DNA from 4 places in the Sporosarcina sp. Y838 genome. Region 4 is predicted to be linked to each of the others. Evidence: riboswitches for the same ligand, from Rfam matches in the RefSeq annotation. Region 4 holds a riboswitch; each other region holds the start of a gene.

Evidence for each region. Region 4 has a riboswitch for S-adenosylmethionine ahead of cysC (adenylyl-sulfate kinase). Riboswitches for the same ligand answer to the same signal wherever they lie in the genome.
Region 1: it holds a riboswitch for S-adenosylmethionine, as region 4 does, so the genes downstream of both, AC1TO4_RS08015 (5-methyltetrahydropteroyltriglutamate--homocysteine S-methyltransferase) here and cysC (adenylyl-sulfate kinase) in region 4, are expected to answer to the same signal.
Region 2: it holds a riboswitch for S-adenosylmethionine, as region 4 does, so the genes downstream of both, AC1TO4_RS15240 (O-acetylhomoserine aminocarboxypropyltransferase/cysteine synthase family protein) here and cysC (adenylyl-sulfate kinase) in region 4, are expected to answer to the same signal.
Region 3: it holds a riboswitch for S-adenosylmethionine, as region 4 does, so the genes downstream of both, msrA (peptide-methionine (S)-S-oxide reductase MsrA) here and cysC (adenylyl-sulfate kinase) in region 4, are expected to answer to the same signal.

Annotation. Positions count from the first base shown of each region.
Region 1 is NZ_JBXCJD010000004.1:289,816-295,310, forward strand. It holds gene AC1TO4_RS08005 (hypothetical protein) at 76-1,026, opposite strand; gene AC1TO4_RS08010 (hypothetical protein) at 1,215-1,445, shown strand; gene AC1TO4_RS08015 (5-methyltetrahydropteroyltriglutamate--homocysteine S-methyltransferase) at 1,739-2,851, opposite strand; SAM riboswitch class I at 3,344-3,457, opposite strand; gene AC1TO4_RS08020 (FadR/GntR family transcriptional regulator) at 3,600-4,292, opposite strand; gene AC1TO4_RS08025 (ornithine cyclodeaminase family protein) at 4,328-5,275, opposite strand; gene gudD (glucarate dehydratase) at 5,366-5,495, opposite strand, start outside.
Region 2 is NZ_JBXCJD010000015.1:25,979-31,473, forward strand. It holds gene AC1TO4_RS15225 (CoA-acylating methylmalonate-semialdehyde dehydrogenase) at 1-1,415, shown strand, start outside; gene AC1TO4_RS15230 (aminotransferase) at 1,454-2,812, shown strand; gene AC1TO4_RS15235 (glycerol-3-phosphate acyltransferase) at 2,867-3,502, opposite strand; SAM riboswitch class I at 3,646-3,761, shown strand; gene AC1TO4_RS15240 (O-acetylhomoserine aminocarboxypropyltransferase/cysteine synthase family protein) at 3,885-5,174, shown strand; gene AC1TO4_RS15245 (homoserine dehydrogenase) at 5,288-5,495, shown strand, end outside.
Region 3 is NZ_JBXCJD010000002.1:134,665-140,159, reverse strand. It holds gene AC1TO4_RS03445 (hypothetical protein) at 1-417, shown strand, start outside; gene AC1TO4_RS03440 (hypothetical protein) at 693-890, opposite strand; gene AC1TO4_RS03435 (hypothetical protein) at 931-1,494, shown strand; gene AC1TO4_RS03430 (hypothetical protein) at 1,546-1,923, shown strand; SAM riboswitch class I at 2,363-2,473, shown strand; gene msrA (peptide-methionine (S)-S-oxide reductase MsrA) at 2,573-3,133, shown strand; SAM riboswitch class I at 3,203-3,313, shown strand; gene AC1TO4_RS03420 (YezD family protein) at 3,647-3,814, shown strand; gene AC1TO4_RS03415 (MetQ/NlpA family ABC transporter substrate-binding protein) at 3,929-4,750, shown strand; gene AC1TO4_RS03410 (methionine ABC transporter ATP-binding protein) at 4,756-5,495, shown strand, end outside.
Region 4 is NZ_JBXCJD010000006.1:13,849-19,343, forward strand. It holds gene cobA (uroporphyrinogen-III C-methyltransferase) at 1-202, opposite strand, end outside; gene sat (sulfate adenylyltransferase) at 247-1,395, opposite strand; gene AC1TO4_RS09905 (phosphoadenylyl-sulfate reductase) at 1,397-2,128, opposite strand; gene cysC (adenylyl-sulfate kinase) at 2,362-2,961, opposite strand; SAM riboswitch class I at 3,143-3,243, opposite strand; gene AC1TO4_RS09915 (TraB/GumN family protein) at 3,383-4,552, opposite strand; gene AC1TO4_RS09920 (ABC transporter ATP-binding protein) at 5,086-5,495, opposite strand, start outside.

The DNA of each region.
Region 1 (5,495 bases), on a different contig from region 4:
TCAGGAGATTTTCTCACGGATTTTTTGTTTGCCATGATTGTCTGTCGAATTACCTCAACAACCATGGATTATCTATCAAGCTTCGATAATTTCTGTTTCCTGCACATCCAATCGTTCCAATTCATGATTCAATTCATCATATTTTCTCGCAAGCCGATCCTGTACTTTGCGCACTTCTTGAAGCACATCATTCAACTTACTTTTCGCATCCGTAATGCGTGAATGAACCATCCAGTCCGAAAATATATTATCAAAAAACAGATCGGTGAATGTGAAAATATCCTTTTTATTTACTATGAATGATTCAGTCGCAGCATTCTGAACGTCCATCAATTCTGTTTCATAATGGCGAAGTGCACGTTGCGCGCGGTGGACGAGGTCGTCGGAACTGTTAATTTCGGAATACTTGAGCGCTGATACAATCAAACCGCCGCCAAGAAACGTGTCCCAAACCGACATACCTTCCGCCGATCCAAGCTTATCCAGTGCTGCATCAAGTGCAAGGCTAGCTTTTTGACCAGCGTCGCTTGCTTCGTTGATTTCGCGGCACAGCGAACGCACCCTTACCCGGTCATCTGCAATTTTTTGCAGTGTACTGTGTGCAACGGAATCATTGTGCCGAATCCATGTCTCCTTTTCCTTCATAAAATCTGCCCAGTCTTCATCTATATAAGAGAAAGTTGGATTTTTCATGTCTTCACGCAGTTGTTTGGCTTCCGCCTCTAAATCTATCACTACTTTTTCAGCCTCATTGTATTGCAATTCAGCCTCAGCAGCTTCTGAAATTTCCTTGTCCATTTTTTCATCCCATGTGCCCGTCCACTCACTAATCTTATTCATGAAAGAAAACTTTCCGAGTTTCACAACATCCTGTTGTTCTTTTGTCAGCTGTTTGTGGAATTTATCACGCATTCCAATTGCTTCTGGTAATTGCAACTCAGCCCCTTCCAACCGCCGTTTGATCCGATTGCGTTGCGTCCGTCTCATTGCCAGTTCCAATTGCCGTTCACGTAGATCTGTTCTCACCAAAACCACCCATTTCTTTGTTATACGGAAATCTGAGGGGGAAGTTTCATTCTCACGTAATAAACTATCCACATGTGCATAAATAGTATTTTTTCACTATTACAACTTATCCACAACCAAGTACTTGATTTCAATCAATGTTTATCCACAATCAAAGGGATTTGATAGAAGTGGAGGTGTACCCTTTTATGAAAAAACAACTAACAATTGTACTTATCCTTATATCTCTTCTCACCGCCTGCGGAAATGAATCTACCATTTCTACATTGTCTTACCCAGTTCCTGACCAAGAGATGCATGCATCCGAAGAAGGGTTATCACTTACGCTTGAAGAAGATGCTTTCCTGGGATCACCATCTATTATCAAGACAGTCGTACAAAATACCAGTTCATCCGACTATCAATTGGGTGAGTTTTGACATATAGAAAAATAAAGATGGTCATTGATTTATCATTAAGTATTCAGATGCTGTGTTCTTAAAGGATCCGTCCTCCAAAGACTATGGAAATGTATTGTCAGCCGGCAGTAAAGCACGCCAGACTTTTCGGTCGACGCGCTCGGCGCGACACTGATTCCAGGCGAATACCGTCTTGTGAAAACATTTTTACCGCTTGGTGAGCCGTTGTACGAGTTATCTGTTTCTGTACCATTTACTGTGGAATGAAAAAAAACCTGAACAAAGCAAATGAGCTTTGTTCAGGTTTACTTAATTTAGTTCCAGACTTCCTTCGCTACGTCTACAATGAATTTCAATTTCTCCCATTGCTGTTCTTCTGTCAATTTGTTGCCGTGATGCGTTGAAGCAAATCCGCATTGCGGGCTCAAGCATAGCTGTTCGAGTGGCACGTATTGCGCCGCTTCTTGAATGCGCGCGATAACCGCATCTTTGTCTTCTACTTGTCCATTTTTCGATGTAACAACACCAAGCACGACTTTTGCTCCACCATTTGGAACATGATCCAATGGTTTAAAGTCTCCTGAACGTTCATCATCATATTCCAAGAAGAAGCCATCTACTTTTTCTTTTGCAAGGAGCGTTGGCGCAATCAGTGCGTAGCTTCCTTCAAATGCCCACGTCGATTGGTAGTTCCCACGACATAAGTGTGTTGTTACGACTAAATCTTCCGGTTTATCTTCCAGCACACCATTAATGACGCGTAGTGCCAAGTCGATTAATTGTTCTCTTGAATAAGCTCCGTCACTGAACGGGATATTTGGTGCAGATAGCCCGGCAATATAGACATCATCCAACTGCAAGTAACGTACACCGGCTTCGTAAAATGCTTTCAAAGCATCTTTGTATGCTTGAATAACATCGTTTGCAAATTCTTCAATGTCAGGGTAAATCGTTTCATCACGGATTCCAATATTAAAGAGTTGATTTGGGCTCGGGATTGTTTGTTTCGCAACGGCACGTCCGCCAACGATTTCATTGAATTCAACAAAGTCTTGAATGAATGGATGATTAGGGTTAAATGAAATCTTACCCGTGTTTCGAACGTCGTATTTTTCAGTTTCAATCCCGTCAAATGTGTAACCTTTCTCAGGCACATATCCTTCAATTCCATTCAAATGCTCCAAGAAGTCCAAATGCCACCATGTACGTCTAAATTCACCATCTGTTACAAGTTCCAAACCAACTTCAATTTGCTTATCAACCACCCGTTTAATTTCCTGTGTTTCTACTTCTCGTAATTGTTGTGCAGTAACTGTGCCTTCTTTAAAGTCTTTGCGCGCTTTATGCAAGTTATCCGGTCGTAGTAAACTTCCAACGTGGTCCGCTCTGAATGGTGCTTTCGTTAGTGTTGTCGCTTGATTTGTCATAGTAAATTCCTTCTTTCTGTTTTTTAGTGGATTTTGATTTTATCCGAACAGGACGCGAATGGGCGAACTCTTTTTCTATTCTTTCGGCAGTATCGCGTATGAGCGGGCTCTTTTTTCTTTTCTTACGGCAGTATCGCGTATGAGCGGGTTATTTTCCTTTTCTTACGACAGTTCCGCGTATGAGCGGGCTTTATTTATTTTCTAACGACAGTACCGCGTATGAGCGGGTTATTTCCCTTCTCTTTCGGCAGTCGCGCGTATGAGCGGACTGGAAATCCGGATGCTTTTTCTGGCTTCGGAACGATGTTAAAAACGACTGAGTCTTTTGAGGGCACTTTATCTAAGTTTGTTGATAACTCAATTTAATTGATGAATTTTTCAAAAACATAATAATTCTCCCTTCATTTTTTGAAGGTAACTTTGGTCTCCAGAAAGAACAAAAAACCCCTTCTAAATTTATAGAAGAGGTTTTGGCGAATTCGCTATTTGCTCTTCTCATCTCCAAGCAGTAAGCATTACACTTACGCTTCTGGAATTAGCACAGTACTTAAAAAGTCTGTTGCTGAGGTATCATCGGGCCAGTCCCTACACCTCTCTGGATAAGAAAGTTACGTATTTAGTTGTTAACCAGTACAATACAGGCCTTTAAATAGAATGTCAATACAGAATATACAAAAGATTTTAATTATGTCTTTTTCCTTAGACAAGTTAGGCAAACAAAAAAGCTAGGGTGTACAACTTTTCCTAGCTACTGTTTCCCCTCATAGTCTGCCATTATTTTCTTTCTCACATAACTTAAATGTGTATACATCTGCTTGAATGACTCAAAAGGATCCCTTTTTTTCAACGCTTCATAGATTGCTAAGTGATGCTCAATCGTAATATCAGGCTCTCGATAGGTGATTAAGCTATCTGTTTTCTCGTGCGTGATGAGCAGTGAATCTATCATTCCTTCGACAACTGGATTATCGGCGCTTTGTGCAATCAATCTGTGGAATTCCTTATCCAAACGACCATAATTACTATCTGTATTTTCTTGAATACTATCAATTGTTTCTTTGATCTTTTCAAGTTGCTCATCCGATATCTTTTCGGCAGCAATCGTAACGAGCCCCAACTCTAACGCCATGCGCGCTTCGATGATTGCAGGAACATTGTTAATAGATAAGGCGAGCATTACCTTAAACGGATTACTTCCGACCCTATCATTTACAAACGTACCTCCGCGCGGCCTTCTTGTAATGATTTCCAAGGTCTCCAAAGAACTAAGCGCTTCCCGCAGAACAGGTCGGCTAACATCAAATTGTTCCATCAAATTCATTTCCGATGGCAATTTATCACCCGGGTTTAGCTGTCCGCTCATTAATAGCTGAACAATTTGTTCTAACACCTGTTGCGAGAGGGTGCTTCTACGGACATTGTCCACTTTATATTCTTTCATTTCATCCCTCCTTTTCTCAGGTTTTCAAGTACACTTTATACTTCAACCCGACTTTGATATCTCTCGTAGATTAGTTTTGCTGTTAGGATGTCAAAAATAGATACACCTACCGATTTAAAAACGGTTACTTTTTGCTTCGTCTCTTCATTTTCACCTTGTTGAACCAAGGTCCCCAGTTCAGGGATTGTCTCTTCGCTATGGCCAAACTTTCTTGCGTTAATCATTTCACCGCATTCGGAAAACGCTGCGTGCGTATCTACAAATAGATGATCTGCTTCTTTGATAATTGAGTCGGGAATCTCTTGCATGAATGATTTGAATGCACCTGAACCTGCGAAATGCTTTCCAGTTAAATCAATTTGCGCATCGTAAGGAATAACCGGACTTGTTGATGTTGTCGTTGTAATAATAATTTGCGCCTCTTTTACAATGGTCGCAGGATCTGAACTATCAAATCGAATAGTTGGAAATTCCTTCTTCGCTTTCTCTATAAAGTTATCGAGTCTTTCCTTACTACGATTATACACTAAAACCCTCTGTACTAACCTTACAGCACAAGCCGCCTGCAAATGACTCCACCCTTGATCGCCAGTACCTATAATACCAATGGTCTCCGTTTCATTGGATGCCAAGTATTTCATACCCAATCCACTTACAGCACCAGTCCGCATAGCAGTTATCGTTCGTGCATCCATGATCACAAGTGGTTTCATCGTCTTCCTTTCATTCAACAGGAAGATACCCCTCAACGTTGCTTCACCGATTGCAGCATTGCCTGGAGCAATACCAATCAGCTTCGCCCCGTAATAATCTTCGTAAAAGGAAGGCATCAATAGAGCCGAGTTCTCGGCATCATTGATGAATAATCGTTCTGGAACAAATGATTTCTTCTCCCCGTCATTCACATAATAGTCTTCGATAGTATCGATTATCTCTTTCATCGAGATAAGACTTCTAATTTCTTGCTCGTCAATAAAATGCATGTTTATCCCCCTCAAACGAGAATAGAGACCAACGTTTTCCGCTGGTCTATCCTACATTTTTTTATATAGTAAAACTCTGTCGATTTGAAATCACCTTACTAAGCAAGGTCGTTTATTATCGAATTGCCATTCTGGAATTAAATACTGCATACCTATAGAATCATCACGAGCTCCAAGTTTTTGATCGATATAGAGTTTATTCGCCTTTTCAATCTGTTCC
Region 2 (5,495 bases), on a different contig from region 4:
AAACTGCTGACTGCCCTTACGCAACAGCGATAGATGTGAACCAAGCCGTAGAGGCCGCAGATAAAGCTTTTAACACATGGAGGAAAACCCCCGTTGCAAAAAAGGTAGAAGTACTGTTCAACTTCCGGACGTTACTAATAGATGCAACTGATGAACTTGCTAGAACGATTGGGCGTGAAAACGGTAAAACAATTTCGGATGCAAAAGGAGAAATTAGCCGTGCAATTGAAGCGGTCGATTTTGCAATTAATGCACCGCATCTATTAAAAGGCGAGCATTCAACTGATGTAGGCGGAAACATTAACTCCTTCTCCATTAAACAGCCGCTTGGCGTTGTCACATGTATTTCACCCTTCAATTTCCCGGTAATGGTACCGGTTGCGATGACAACAATGGCACTTGTATGCGGAAACTCTGTTGTATTAAAACCATCTGAGCGCGTACCAAATTCTGCACTGTTCATATCGGAGCTTTGGGAAAAGGCTGGGCTTCCTGCTGGGGTATGGAGTGTGGTGAATGGTGATAAGGAAGCGGTGGATGCGTTAATCACACATCCAAAAGTGATGGCAGTCAGTTTCGTCGGTTCCACAAAAGTGGCGGAATATATTTATGAGGAAGCCAGTCGACATCATAAACGGGTAGCCGCATTCGGTGGTGGGAAAAACCATATGATCATCATGCCTGATGCTGATATCGATTTTGCAGTTGACTCTTTCCTTGGGGCTGCGTATGGAGCGGCTTCTCAGCGTTGTATGGCCCTGTCTGTCGCGATGCCAGTTGGTAAAAAGACGGCCGACATATTTGTCGAGAAGTTAATAAAGAAAGTAGAAGAGTTGAGAGTGGGTTCGTATGACGATGAACAAGCCGACTTTGGGCCGGTCATCACACAACAATCCAAAGAAGCAGTACTCAAATCGATTGAAGACAGCTTACTAGAAGGAGCAAAACTCTGTGTAGATGGCCGTAATCCCGACACAGGCCTAAATAGCAATGGGTACTATTTAGGCGCGACTTTATTGGACAACGTTACACCGGATATGGAGGTTTATCGGCAGGAAGTGTTTGGACCGGCAAGGATAGTAGTTCGTGTAAACAATCTGGGTGAAGCGATTGATTTGGTAAACGGCCATGAATTTGGAAATGGAGTCACGATCTTTACGCAGAATGGTCCTGCAGCCCGCGAATTCACGGAGAAGGTCGAAGTCGGCATGGTAGGTGTCAATGTACCAATTCCGATTCCAGTAGGCTATCACAACTTTGGAGGCTGGAAGCGTTCAAAATTTGGTGAAAGTCATATGTTCGGACCGGATACTGTTCGTTTCTTCACGAAAATTAAAACGGTGTCAGAAAGATGGCCAGAAACTACAGATATCAAAAAAGGTGTTGCATTCGATTTTCCAAGTAATCGGAATTGATTTGTTACTACTATTGATGGAGAAAGAGGGATTAGAAAATGACAAAAGTGATAAAGGATACATCGTCATTAGTTGAAAAGGATCGTCAAAATATATGGCATCACATTTCCGCCTACAATGAAAAGAATCCTCCGATGATCGTTGAAAGCGGAAAAGGGGCTTGGATCACCGATCATAAAGGTAATCGTTACTTGGATGGAATGTCTGGACTCTGGTGTGTGAACGTCGGATACGGGCGTGAGGAACTCGCGAAAGCTGCGTATGAACAGATGAAAAAACTGGCCTATGCACCTATGACCCAAAGCCATGAACCTGCCATTGAGCTTGCTGAAAAGTTGAATGAAATGCTAGGCGGAGATTATGTATTTTTTTATTCGAATAGCGGATCTGATGCCAACGAAGTGGCATTCAAGCTTGCACGCCAATACCATCAACAAAATGGGGAACCGTCACGCTACAAATTCATCTCACGTTACCGGGCTTACCATGGTAGTTCTATGGGTGCGCTCTCAGCCACTGGTCAAGCTCTACGGAAATATAAATATGAACAGCTCGTTCCAGGGTTTCTGCATATTGCACCACCTGATAATTACCGCAGGCCGGCAAATCAATCAGTTGAAGAATATAACATACAACGTGCGCTAGAGTTTGAAGAAAAAGTTATTTGGGAGCAGAAAGAAACAATTGCCGGGATTATTATGGAGCCTCTTATTACTGGTGGCGGAGTCTTGATCCCACATCCGATTTACTTGGAAAAAGTTCAAGAAATCTGTAATCGCCACGGTGTCCTTCTAATCATTGATGAGGTTATCTGTGGATTCGGACGAACCGGGAAAGCATTTGGCCATCAGCACTTTAACGTAAAGCCGGACATCATTACGATGGCGAAAGGGCTGACAAGCGCCTACTTACCGTTATCAGTTACAGCTGTGCGAAAAGATATTTACGAAAAGTTTGACACAGGTGAAGAGAATAGCCACTTCCGTCATATCAATACTTTTGGAGGGAATCCTGCAGCTTGTGCCGTGGCATTGAAGAATCTCGAAATTATTGAGAACGAAAGCCTTATTGCACGATCTGCCGAGCTTGGTGAACGTCTTCAAAAAGAGTTGGCAAGCCTAAAGCAGCACACGTTTGTTGGTGATATCCGCGGCCTCGGCTTCCTCTTAGGAATTGAACTAGTTGAAGACAAGATAACGAAAGAACCTGCTTCCAATGCACGTGTCGCCAAAATTATCGGGGAATGCAAGGCAAATGGACTTATTATCGGAAGAAATGGAGATACGGTAGCTGGTTTTAATAATATTTTAGCACTCAGTCCGCCATTGTCCTGCACTGACGAAGATGTAGATTTCATTATTGCTGTTGTAAAGAAAGTGTTTAAAGAAAACGAATGATACAAATGGGTAGAGGTGTGTATTCGCCTCTGTTTCCTAATTGTTGGAAAATCCTTAGTTTTTAGATGTTTTCTTTTTAAAAACTGTAGAAACCTGTTTCTCGCTACGGTTTTTCATCCGACGGAAGTTCTCGATATGTTTCCAAATTGCGATGCCGAATAATAATACTGCCGCTATAATGGGCCCGTATCCTTCTGCCCAAACTGCCATCGCGATGAGCGTCACGTACAGCATCAGCACGCCAAACACGAGAAAGTCTGTTACTAGCGCCACGATGACAAATAATGCAAAACCAACGAGTCCAACCTTCCAGTCGATGGCGAGCAGCACGCCAATAATCGTGGCGGTTCCTTTGCCGCCGTTGAACTTCATATAAAACGGGAAGTTGTGCCCAATCACGGTTGCAGTACCCGCGAGGAATAATAGTAAAGCTACAATTTCTCCTGGAAGTCCTGCATTCTCTGCGAAATATCTCACAAATAGGACAGCTACTGCACCTTTACCGATATCGATTGCAGCAACCAGTGCGCCGAATTTTTTCCCGAGAACGATTGTGGCATTCGAAGCACCGGCATTTTTCACCCCGGTTTCTTTTAGGTTAACGCCCGAAATTATCTGTGCGACAACCGATCCATGTAAGCAACCGATGGCATATCCCGAAACTAGTACACTTGTAATCCATAACCACATAACCATTCCTCCAAAACATTGGTAAATTAATTGTAACATTAGAGGTAAACGCAAGGTTCAGAAAAATTATTTAATAATCTCTTGACTTTGTCTCGCGCTATCTACTATACTATGTCACAAGATGGAAAACTGAATGATACAAACTCTTATCAAGAGCGGCGGAGGGAATAGGCCCTGCGATGCCCGGCAACCGACAAGCGACCAGCTTGTAAAGGTGCTACTTCCTACAGATCGGTTCGATGGATCTGAAAGATAAGGGGAGGAAAAAGCGAAAGCGTAACCCTCTTCTTAAGCGAAGGGGGTTATTTTTTATTTCCAAAATACCCCAGCGTCTCCGCAGATCACAATCAATTCCATCTAAAAAACTTTGGAGGTAATGACTTTGACAAAACTTAAACCCGAAACACTTCTTCTACATGGTGGACAAAAACCCGATCCTGTAACAGGTTCTCGTGCAGTTCCAATTCATAGAACTTCATCATTCGTATTTCGTGATACAGAACATGCTCAAAAATTGTTTGGACTGCAAGAAGCAGGCAACATCTATACGCGTATTACAAATCCAACCGTTGCTGTTTTTGAAGAACGTATTGCACTTCTTGAAGGAGGAACGGCGGCAGTTGCGTTATCTTCAGGAATGGCGGCTATTGCATTTTCAATCTTAAATGTCGCAGGCGCAGGTGATGAAATTGTCGCGGCAAGCAATTTGTATGGTGGTACGTATAATTTATTTGCCAATACGCTTCCGCGTTACGGCATCAATGTAAAATTTGTCGATGTAACGGATCCTGAAAACTTCCGCGCAGCGATTACAGATAAAACAAAAGCTTTATTTGCAGAAACAATTGGTAATCCAAGTTTACATGTGCTTGATATTGAAGCGGTTGCGGACATTGCACATGAAAACGGTCTACCACTTCTTATAGACAGTACATTTGCATCTCCATACGGTTCAAATCCAATCGAATTTGGTGCAGATGTCGTGATCCACTCTGCAACGAAATGGATTGGCGGACATGGTACAACAATCGGTGGAGTTGCTGTTGATGCGGGTACGTTTGATTGGACACAAGGACGGTTCCCAGGCTTTACTGAGCCGGATGAATCTTACCATGGCCTTCGTTATGGAATTGACACTGCAGGCGCGGCGTTTGCCACTAAGCTACGTGTGCAATTGTTGCGAGACTTTGGACCTTGCCTGGATCCGGATAGTGCCTTTAACTTCTTACAAGGACTTGAAACATTGCATCTGCGTGTGACAAGACATAATGAAAATGCTATCAAAGTGGCAGAATTCTTGAAACAGCATCCATCTGTTGAATGGGTAACGTATACTGGGAACGAAGATCACCCATCATATGACCTTGCGAAAAAGTACTTGAAAAACGGCTTCGGCTCCATTATCGTTTTCGGTATCAAAGGCGGGCGTGAGGCTGGTCGAAACGTAATTGACAACGTTAAAATCTGGTCGCACGTAGCTAACGTTGGCGATGCAAAATCCTTGATCATCCATCCTGCTTCAACGACGCACCAGCAGCTTGGCCCTGAAGATTTGAAAAAGTCAGGCGTTACCGAGGAACTAATTAGACTATCGGTCGGTCTTGAATCAGCAGAAGACATTATTGCAGATTTAGCGCAGGCTATTGAAGCAGCAGTAGCTGTAACAGTATAATTTTTGGAAGAAGGATGGCTATGACAATCCTCTTAGTTTGTTACGCCCTATAGCCATTTAAGAGAATTTGAAAAATGGGGACTTGTTATTAAGCAGTCCATGGAGGTGGCGAAATGCCGTCAATCAAGGTTGCTCTACTCGGCTTCGGCACTGTAGGTGAAGGGATTTACAGAATTTTGAATGAAAGAAAGAATGAGATTAAGCAACAAACAGGCTGTGAAATCGATATAGTTGCCATCCTTGTTCGCGATATAGCGAAAGTACGTCTAGCAACACCCGGGATAAAAGTGACGGGAGACATCCAGGACATACTGATGAACC
Region 3 (5,495 bases), on a different contig from region 4:
TATTTTTTATCAGTGCAGAAATTGCTGTATTACCATGTTGGAGTGGAGGGAAAAGCACCTTTTATTATAGGACTGTTTCTACTTGTCGGTTTACTTTTGATCGTTAACTGGCTAAATGTAAAAGCGCTTTATACGGGAACGTATCATGAATTACAACAAAAAAAGAACATCAATGTCCGCTGGATTTCAGTTGCAGGAATGGGATATGTAATAGGTCAGATTATCTTATCAACTGTCTACGGTGAATCTACAATAATGCTTATTATCGTAGTTCTAATTTCTCTACTATCGATTATCACTGCCTATTTCTCTGTTTATATCCATAGGTATTTTTATATTGTTAAAAATATAGATAGTGTAAAGCAGGTTTATCCAGAGTTTGGTTTACCACTGAATGAAAGACAAGACGAATCTTAAAAAAGTGAAAGTAGGAAGTGAAGATATGATTCCCGAGTTTTCGGAAAATGATATTTTCGATATGTCGCAAACGCTGAATACAAAGTCAATCATTCCATCAGAAATTAGATACAAAATAACCGTTTGATGTTGTTTTATAAAGAAGGCAGTAAGTGGTAGATTGACGGATTACATATATTCAGTTAACCAACTGGCAATTGGGCATTTAAAATAAATTGGGATTGCTAGATGGAAAAAGATAGTGTAAAAGCTTTAATTTTAATGAACAAGGTAGCTTATACAACGAAAAGTAATTGAAGCTCACAGTGTACCGCCCATAAATCGCGTGCGACCGCTCGAAGTACGCGGTGTACCGCCCAAATATCGATTGCAACCGCCCATAGAACCGAATCAGTAGCTAAATGATAGGAAGGTTGGAGATACAAATGCGTATCTGCAATATGGAACTCTGTTTTTATAGTAAATATATACATAGTCGACAGTACTGTTAATTCAAGATTGGGGAGTTTGAAAATGAAGAAGTTACTTGGAATTTTATTCGTCGCAATACTATTAATGGGGTGCAATGCCTCCGATGACAAGCAACAGAAGACAACGGATGAAGAAAACGTGAAAAAGAATAAAGAGCCACAAGCGCTTTCGTTGCAAGTATTAAAAGTAGACGAGGAAAATGGTGTCACATTGGAAGATGGGGTATATCAAGAATTGTCGGGTCTTGTAGAAGCTAATCCAACTATTGGCGTTGCGGACGACTTTAGTATTCACGCACTTGACCTTGTAAAAACAAAGGCTGGTGGGAGTGTCATGTTATTCTTAGGCATTAACCGGTTAGAAAAGGGAATCAAAGATATTACGTTAGAATACACGTTGGGCGTGGAGACGGAAGGAACAGTAGAATATATATTCAATCGTGAAGAGATACTCCTACCTGAGCGATATGCAGGTGTTATTCAGCCAAACCATGCGATCCCATTTACCCTACCACTAACACCAGAAGGGGAAAAAGTTCTTAAATTGTTGACCCAGGAAAATAAAATCATGAAAATTGATAACGCAACATACGAATTGGAGAAATAAGAAAAGTGCTACAGCTTTTGTATGCGGAGAAGTAATGGAGGTCTCGAATAAATGAAAAAAATAATGATAAATATAAGAGAAGTATTGAAACAGTCCGCTTCGGAAATCAAGGCGAACTGGAAGTTAAGTCAACAGGTAGAAGGTAAAAGGAATAAGATGACCATGTATGTATTAGTTTATATGAATATCGTTTTTTTGCTTGTCTACGCAAGCCTTTGTTATGGTTCTATTCTTTATATTCTGTTTGGAATCATAGGCGGCGCAATCCTAGGAATTACAGAAAGTCCATATTGGTTCTTATTATTCCTATTGCCAATAGCCGCGCTGCCCTTTTTGTATTTCGTGCATACCTTGTGGAAATCTCACTATCCCAACTTTAAAAAGGAATATTTAACAAAACATTCGATTCAAGTGCCCCCAGAGAGATGAGTATTTCCAAGGCAGCCGTTTTGGTAGCCGACGGATTATATTCCTACACACGCCCATCTCTGAATCATGTGGGGACCGCCCAAATATGGTTTCCAACCGCCGATATCCACACCCCACAAAACCGACGCACCGACAGTCACTAAGTCACACAAAACGCTATCCAGAAAAACCGTTAAGAAGTAACAAAGAAACCCTACCAAATTTAAATCGGATAATTTTCTGTAATCCGAAAGTGCCAAGAGCACCTATTTCACTCACTTACTCACCAACTTAAAAGCATTATCGAAACTGAACGGATCTAGTTCTTTCCTCACAACCAATAAAACATTCAAACATCGTATATCTTACTCAATATAGTAAAAAATCACAAAATTATATTTTCAGACATTGACTTATCTAAATGGATAGACTAGTATGAATATCAATTACATAGCTAAAACTCTTATAAAGAGAGGCGGAGGGATTGACCCTGTGAAGCCTCGGCAACCATTGAACAGTGTTCAAACGGTGCCAATTTCAACAGATTTATTATGAATCTGACAGATGAGAGGTTTTGCACGCGATATTTGTTATGCGGCGACCTCTTCTTTTAGGAAGGGGTCGTTTTTATATGGCAGGGGCGTTTATTATAACGAAGAGGGGGATTATGATGACTCAGAAAAAAATTGAATTGGCAACATTTGCGGGTGGGTGTTTTTGGTGTATGGTGCAGCCGTTTGATACGCAACCCGGTATTGAAAAAGTAGTTTCCGGTTATATTGGAGGCGTCACTGAAAATCCGACGTACGAGGAAGTGCGTGCGGGGGTTACGGGACATACGGAAGCGGTTCAAATCACATACGATCCGACTGTCTTTTCATATGAAAAACTAGTAGACCTCTATTGGCAGCAAATTGACCCGACGGATGCAGATGGTCAGTTTGGCAGTCGTGGAACTTCTTACCGCACGGCGATTATTTACCATCATGAGGAACAGCGACAAGTTGCGGAACGCTCAAAAGAGGCGTTAATCCAAAGTGGTCGCTTTGAAAAACCAATTGTTACTGAAATCGTTCAAGCCACAATCTTTTATCCTGCCGAGGACTATCATCAAGACTATTATCAAAAGAACCCAGAAAAATATAAAGTCTTCAAAGAAGAGTCGGGAAGAGCGCCCTTCATTCGCGAGAATTGGAATGGGAAATTGGTAGAGGCGTCACTTAAAAAGTAAATAGTTTTAAAGTATAGTTGACACATCGGAATAGATGGATTATTATGAATATCAATTACATAAACAAAACTCTTATAAAGAGAGGCAGAGGGACTGGCCCTTTGACGCCTCAGCAACCATTGAATTCATTCAAACGGTGCCAATTCCAGCAGATGTCGTTCGTCATCTGACAGATGAGAGGTTTTGCCTACAAACTACGTGTTGCGGCGACCTCTTAGTTCACAAGAGGCCGCTTTTTTATCTTTTTTCAGCAGAAGACTCTCACCTCTATAGGTGGGAGATGAATGTGGTTTTGTTATCCTGTTCAATGGGTGTCCAACCGCCCGCTGAACGAGGAGGAATGAAGTTCAATTCCTCCCTGATAAAGCCTCCGGCGGATGTCACAGATTTTGAAAGGAGTTAATCGAGCAAGCTCGATTCAAAATCTGGACGCAATTACGCCGAGGCGTAATTGATTGCCAATCATCAGATTAGACGTTGTGACCGTCACTCAGAAAAAAAGGAGGATGCGCAATGGTTTTGAAAGTGAATGATGTAGTTAAAATCGATGCGATTACGCAGGCGCTGAAAGGTTTGGATTTTGGAGAGGTACACATTACCATCCATGAAGGACAAATCGTTCAAATCGATCGAACTGAGAAAAAACGGTTCCCAGTACTGAAAACTGAAAATAAGAAGTGAAGCTGACCGGACAACCGGAGGCCTCTTGACTTTCACGATATTGTTCAAAGACAATATTGCGAATTGCTGGAGGCCTTTTTTGTATATAAATTAGAAATTTAGGGGGAATAGAAGATGAAAAAAGTGTTTAGAAATTTATTGCTAATTGCAATTAGTGTACTGGTATTGGCGGGGTGCGGGTCTGCATCTGCGGATGATGAAAAGAAGATTAAGATCGGCGCAACAGCGGGTCCTTATAGTGATCAATTGAAGGAAGGGATTATTCCTATACTTGAAAAAGACGGCTTCGAGGTTGAGATTGTCGAGTTCAATGATTATATCCAGCCGAACAATGCGCTAAATGAAGGAAATATCGACGCGAACTTATTCCAAAATCGAAACTATTTAGTGAATTTCAATGAATCCCATGACATGGACCTCGTACCTGCATATGGCGTTCCGACTGCTCCAATTGCACTTTATTCGGACCAACATACAGCTCTTGAGGATGTAAAAGAAGGCATGACGGTGACGTTGCCAAACGACCCAACAAACCTGGCAAGATCTTTGAACATGATGGAAGACTACGGCTGGATCACAATCTCTGAGGATGTTAATCCGATAACAGCTTCCGAAAAAGACGTGGAAACCAATAAATACAACTTGAAAATCCAACCACTGGATGCGGCGCAAACACCTAGGTCACTCGGTGATGCTGACTTCGCATTCGTCAATGGGAACTTCGCTCTGGCATCAGGTTTGAAATTAACTGAAGCGGTCGATGTGGAGAAAACATCTGAAGATTACTTGATTTACTTGACGATACGAAAAGAAGACGAAGATAAGCCGTTTGCCAAAGCATTGAAGGCAGCGTATCATTCCGACGAATTCTATGAATACACGAAAGAAAATGCAGCGGGTTATGTGCTACCACCTTATCAAGCAGAAAAGGAGTGAATTAAATGATTGAAATCGTCAATGTGACAAAACAATATAAAGACGTGAAAGCCGTTGAAGATGTCACCCTGACCATTCAGCAAGGTGAAATCTTCGGAATTATTGGCTACAGTGGCGCCGGAAAAAGTACATTGTTGCGCTGCTTGAACATGTTGGAAGCACCGACGGCGGGGCAAATCTTCATCGACGGAAAAGAAATGACTTCATTGACGAAGAGAGAGATTAAGAAAGAACGTGTGAAGATTGGCATGATTTTTCAACACTTCCACTTGATTAGCTCGAAAACGGTCGCAGATAATGTCGCATTTTCATTGAAAGCTGCGGGCAAAAGCAAGAGTGAAATCAAGAAACGCGTAGCGGAATTACTTGACATGGTTGGCTTATCGGATCGTGCGGGACATTATCCAGCTCAATTATCGGGTGGACAAAAACAACGTGTCGGCATTGCACGTGCACTGGCAAATGAACCGAAAGTGTTGCTGTGTGATGAAGCAACCTCGGCTCTTGACCCGACAACGACAGCGTCCATCTTAGAATTGCTTCAGGAAATCAATCAGACATTAGGCATTACAATTGTCTTGATCACGCATGAAATGGCAGTCGTACAACAGATTTGCCACCGCATCGCCGTGATGGAAAACGGAAAAGTCGTTGAAGCAGGTGACGTCTATGACTTGTTCGCGAATCCAGCAACGGCTTTAACAAAGCAATTTGTGCAAACGGTCCATTCTTTAACATTGCCAGA
Region 4 (5,495 bases):
TCGTTTCCTGGATCATTGCATGGTAGTTTGGTAATTTCCCGCAATATATTAAGTCCGCTCCCGGTTTTGCATAAGTAAGAAGCTCTTTATTTATTAAGCGATCGTACAAGATAACATCAGCTTGTTGAATACATTTCAGCCCTTTAACGGTGATTAAATCAACATCTCCAGGTCCAGCTCCTACTATAAATACTTTTCCCATTCTTATCTCTCCTCTCACCGCTTAGTTCTAAAATAAGATTGACGTTATGAATGAATCTTTTCTTTTTGCATTCCTGCAATTAATACATCGATCACTTCGGGTCTACTAAATGTCGTTGGCAGCTTCTCTCCATTTCGGAGCATTTCTCTCACTTTCGTACCAGACAAGATTACATGGTGACTGGCATCATGCGGACATGTTTTAGGTGTTGCCATACTGTCGCATTTACTGCAATAAAAGCTATGTTCAAAAAACAATAACGTAATCCCAAGTTCCCCTAGCGTAAAATTACTAAAGATTTTCTGAGCATCATACGTACCGTAATAATTACCAACCCCCGCATGATCACGGCCGACTATGAAGTGTGTACAACCGAAATTCTTGCGTACCATCGCATGGAAAACGGCTTCCCTTGGTCCGGCATAACGCATTGCCGCTGTAAATACACCTAAAAACACATGCTCTTTCGCATAATAGTTTTCTAGTAAAACTTCATAGCTTTCCAAGCGCACATCTGCCGGAATATCATCGGATTTCGTTTCACCAACAAGCGGGTTTAAAAATAAACCATCTACAATCTCCAAAGCTGTCTTTTGAATATATTCATGTGCTCTGTGAACCGGATTTCTTGTTTGGAAACCAACAACTGTTTTCCAGCCAAGATCTTGGAACTTTTGTCTTGTTTCAATCGGGTCAAACAGATATTCCGAAAACTCATTCAATGGTCTCCGTTGAATCAGCGTTATCGTTCCACCAAGATAGACATTCGGACGTTCAAACAACTTCTTCACACCTGGATGCTCACGGTCCGTCGTTTGATAGACCAATTCAGCCTCTACTTCCTTATCGGGCGTGAAAATATCAGTTACTTCGAGTACACCGTAAACGATTTCGTCTCTCACTAATTTCACAAAGTTGCCAATCGTAATTTTTTCCGCATTCTTTTCTGTCGTAGGCAATGTAATTGGAATGGTCCAAGGCTCACCCGTTGTTAACCTCATCGTATGGACAACAGAATTGTAGTCTGCTTCAGTTAGGAATCCACTTATAGGGCTATACGCCCCAGTACCAATCAAGTCTAGATCACTGCTAGCAATCTCATCTAATTCAACTGTTTCAGTTAACCCTTCCAATTGAAAATCGGGATTCCAGCGATTAATTAATGTACCACCGTGCGGTTGACTTAAGCTCATATTAATTTCCTCCATTTAAGTTGATTTTTTGGTGTAATCCACACTCTGTTTTCATTTGATTTGCCCACCGGCCAGACCTTGAGCCTGACGTTGTATCACTTGGCGACGTACAGGGTACGCAACCGATACTAGGAAATCCTTGATCATGAAGGGGATTATAGGGCAATTTATATTTATCAACATAATCCCAAATATCGGTCCACGTCCAATGGATCAATGGGCAAACTTTAACTGATTGGAACGTTTCATCTTTATTCACAAATTCGGTTAGACTTCTAGACGGTGATTGTTCTCGTCGAAGCCCAGATAACCAAGCAGTCGCATTGCTTAGTGCCTCTCGAAGTGGAACAACTTTCCTCATATGGCAACAACGGTCTGGTTGTCTTTCCCATAGTTTTTCTCCATGCGCATCAGCCTGTTCTTCAACCGTTAAGGCTGGCTTTTTCATTTCTATATCGAGCTGTGGATAACGCGTTTTGATGTCATCGATGAGAGTATACGTTTCTTGAAAATGAAGCCCTGTATCCAAAAACACCACTTTTGCAGTTGGTTTTGTTTTCGAAATCAAATCAAGCATCACAATTCCTTCTACACCAAAGCTACATGCATAGACAAGATCAGCATCATATTCGTCATAAGCCCATCTCAAAACATTTAAAGCACCCTTTGATTCGTCGTCAATGTTAAACGTTTCAATAGGCTTAAACCATGTGTCATACGTCAGTTTCACCATAGAAACTTCTCCCCTCATAAAATTAATGATCTAACTTCTCTTTTTAAGACGAAGTTAACCATTCAATGGTTAAAGCCATCTATTGTTCATATGTTCGGAATTTTACGTTCAATTAGAATTCCCGTTCTATTTATGATTGAAATTAACAATATCTTTATTATTCCTATGTGTCAAGTCGGTTTAAAGGTATTCTATTCCTACAACTCCAAGAAGTTACATGTCTATTGGTTTTTTCAGATATATTTATTTTCGTTTAAATAATTTACGATGACTTTAACGGATTCTTCAACGCTTAGCTTATTTGTATCAATGGTGATTTCTGGGTCAACAGGTACGTCATAAGGAGCATCGATTCCTGTGAAATTTTTCAACTCTCCCAATCTGGCTTTCTTGTAGAGTCCCTTTGTATCGCGTTCTTCACATGTTTCTAAACTAGCCTTCACGTAAACCTCGATAAATTCATTTGGTTCGACGAGGTCACGCACTGTATCCCGATCTTCCTTGTATGGAGAAATGAACGCTGTTAACGTGAACAATCCTGCATCAATCATTAGTTTTGAGACTTCACCGATTCTACGAATATTTTCCGTGCGGTCATCTGGACTAAACCCTAAATTCTTATTTAAACCATGCCGGACATTATCCCCATCCAACCGATAGGTATGAATACCTTTTTTATGTAACGCTGTTTCTAACGCTACTGAAATCGTCGACTTTCCTGATCCTGAAAGTCCTGTAAACCATAGAATTGCACTTTTATGCCCCTTAGCTTCTTGGCGATTGTCTTTTGTTACCTCTGATTCGTGCCAAACGATATTTGTAGATTCTGTCATTATTTTCTCCCCCATTTTCTCTATTTAGTTTACAAAAAAAGACAACTTTTAAACCGATACAAATAATCGATTAAAAGATGCCTTTAGTTGTCTAATTAGCATGTATTCTATTACGTGGAAAATAAAAAACCACTTCTTAATAGTGCAAGAAGAGGTTAATTAATCGAACAAAAAATTTCTCTTCTTATCTTCTAAACTTTCGTTTAATGGAATTGGCACAGTACTAAACAGTCTGTTGCCGAGGTTTCATTGGGCCAGTCCCTCAACCTCTCTAGATAAGATATGAACTATTAAGTTGAGACCAATATTACATTATGAAAAAGACATTGTCAATGACTTATCAGATAATAAATTAAAGTCTATTGGTTTAATTGGTTTTAAATATCCTTCTTGTGTCGATAACAAAAAAGCTATCTATTTTTCATTTAAAGTTCTCAAAGAATACACGTATGACATCAGCCCCACCTATAAAGGTACCTAATGTACCTCCTAGGTTTGTGAGGACGACAACTAATAAGACTCGTGTTACCCTATTTGCCCAAAAACCTTTAATCGAAAATACATCTTCAGATAATCTTTCGAAATCGCCAACGCTTGGTCTACGGAAAAATGCCTGAACAATTCCGGATACCCACCCCGCTGCAATCAAAGGATGTAGGGTTGTTATTGGAGCCGAAACAAAGGCAGCCAAAATGGCTAGTGGATGTCCCAGTGCCGCAGCCGCACCAATTGCCGAAAGACTACCCGTCCACAATATCCAACTTAGCGCTTGGTCAAAACCCGCGGAAGGATTTGAAATAAAAGTATATGCAATTATAGAAAGAAGGAGCACTGGAATTGCCCACCCAATAATTTTAGGTAGTTTTGATTTGACGGGCGTTTGCGATAATGCTTGTAAATCATGCTCATTATGAATTTCCTTGGTAATCCCTGGAATATGTGCCGCCCCTAAAACAGCCACTACTTTTTTCCCCGGTGCATCTTTAATTTTCTGTGCTAAATACTGATCACGTTCATCAATTAAAGGCTCCTTTAGTTTCGGAAAAGTTTCTGTGAAATCGTTTAATACCGCATTTAAAGTGTCCTTTGATTTCATTTTTTCTAGGTCTTCTTCTGAAATGCTTTCTTTGCTGAATATACTATATACGACCGACGTGAGAAGTTGGCTTTTCCCCATAAAACCGATATTACCCCAAATTCTGGAGAACGTTATTTGAATATTACGATCGGCGAGCACAAGTTCTGCACCAACTTCATTTGCCGATTCAATCCCCTGAATCATTTCCTGCCCAGGCTTTATATTAAATTGTTTTGCTAAACGGTTTTGAAAGGAGGAAATTGCCAGATTCATTAAAAGTAAAGATGCTTTCTTTTCTTTTATTACCTTAAAAATATCTGTCTCCTTCCACTTGCTTCCTTCCATGATAGATTGATAACGTTGTTCATCCAATTCAATACAAACCGAATCAGGTCTCTCTCTGTCGATTACTTCTTTTACCTGATCTGCACTTTGCTTTGAAACGTGGGCTGTTCCAATAAGAATTAATTCTTTTCCATCTAAATTTATTCTCGTAATATTGTCTTCTTGCATGAACAAACATCCTTTGTAGAACTAATTTCTTATTAGTAACCTCAATCTAGTGATCACCAAAAGACGGTCTAATATTAATAATGAATCAGTTTGAAACAAAATTCAATTATATTTCATTATTAATTAAATATGAGTCATTCCACCAAGGAAAAATCGTTAGATAGAATATGTGAAATCCTTTGGCTAGACTTGCTTTAAAAAATTTTGCGTTCCTTGATCTTTAGGATATAGAATGCTTACTTGGGTTGTTCCTTCATTCACGATATTCTACGTCACAGTTAACACTTCTCCGATCAATTCCGGAACCAAGACAGAAACTTGTTCTTCAATTTGATTTGACGTTATGGTTAATTTTTATCACTTTCTCGTACAACTTCTTTAACCACTCCTTTTAACGTTCCATCTTTATCATTCGTAAATCTGAATAGAAAAAACCTCTTTTCAAAAAAGAAAAGAGGGCTAAGCAATCATCAACTGTTACTCTAATATTTCAAGATTTCACTCTTACTGGATTTAGCACTTTTCAATGACCGTTACCACACTACCCTTTGGCGTTTTCTATAAACTTTATTTTCTTTATAATTCTTTTCTCCTTCTTTTCCCATACCTAAATAATGTTCACGTACTTCTTCGTTTGATAATAGGTAGTTTGCATCGCCTTGCATTACAACCCGCCCACTTTCCATAATATAGCCATAGTCAGAAATTGACAGTGCAACATTGGCATTTTGCTCAACAACTAATATAGATGTGCCCTCTTCTTGATTGATTTGTTTAATATTTCGAAAAATCTCTTTAACGAGCAGCGGTGCAATCCCTAATGAAGGTTCATCCAGTAATAATAGCTTTGGTTTTGCCATAATGCCTCTGCCAATTGCGAGCATTTGCTGCTCCCCACCAGACAGGAATCCCGCTTTTTGGTTTTGTAGAGCTTTAAGTTTTG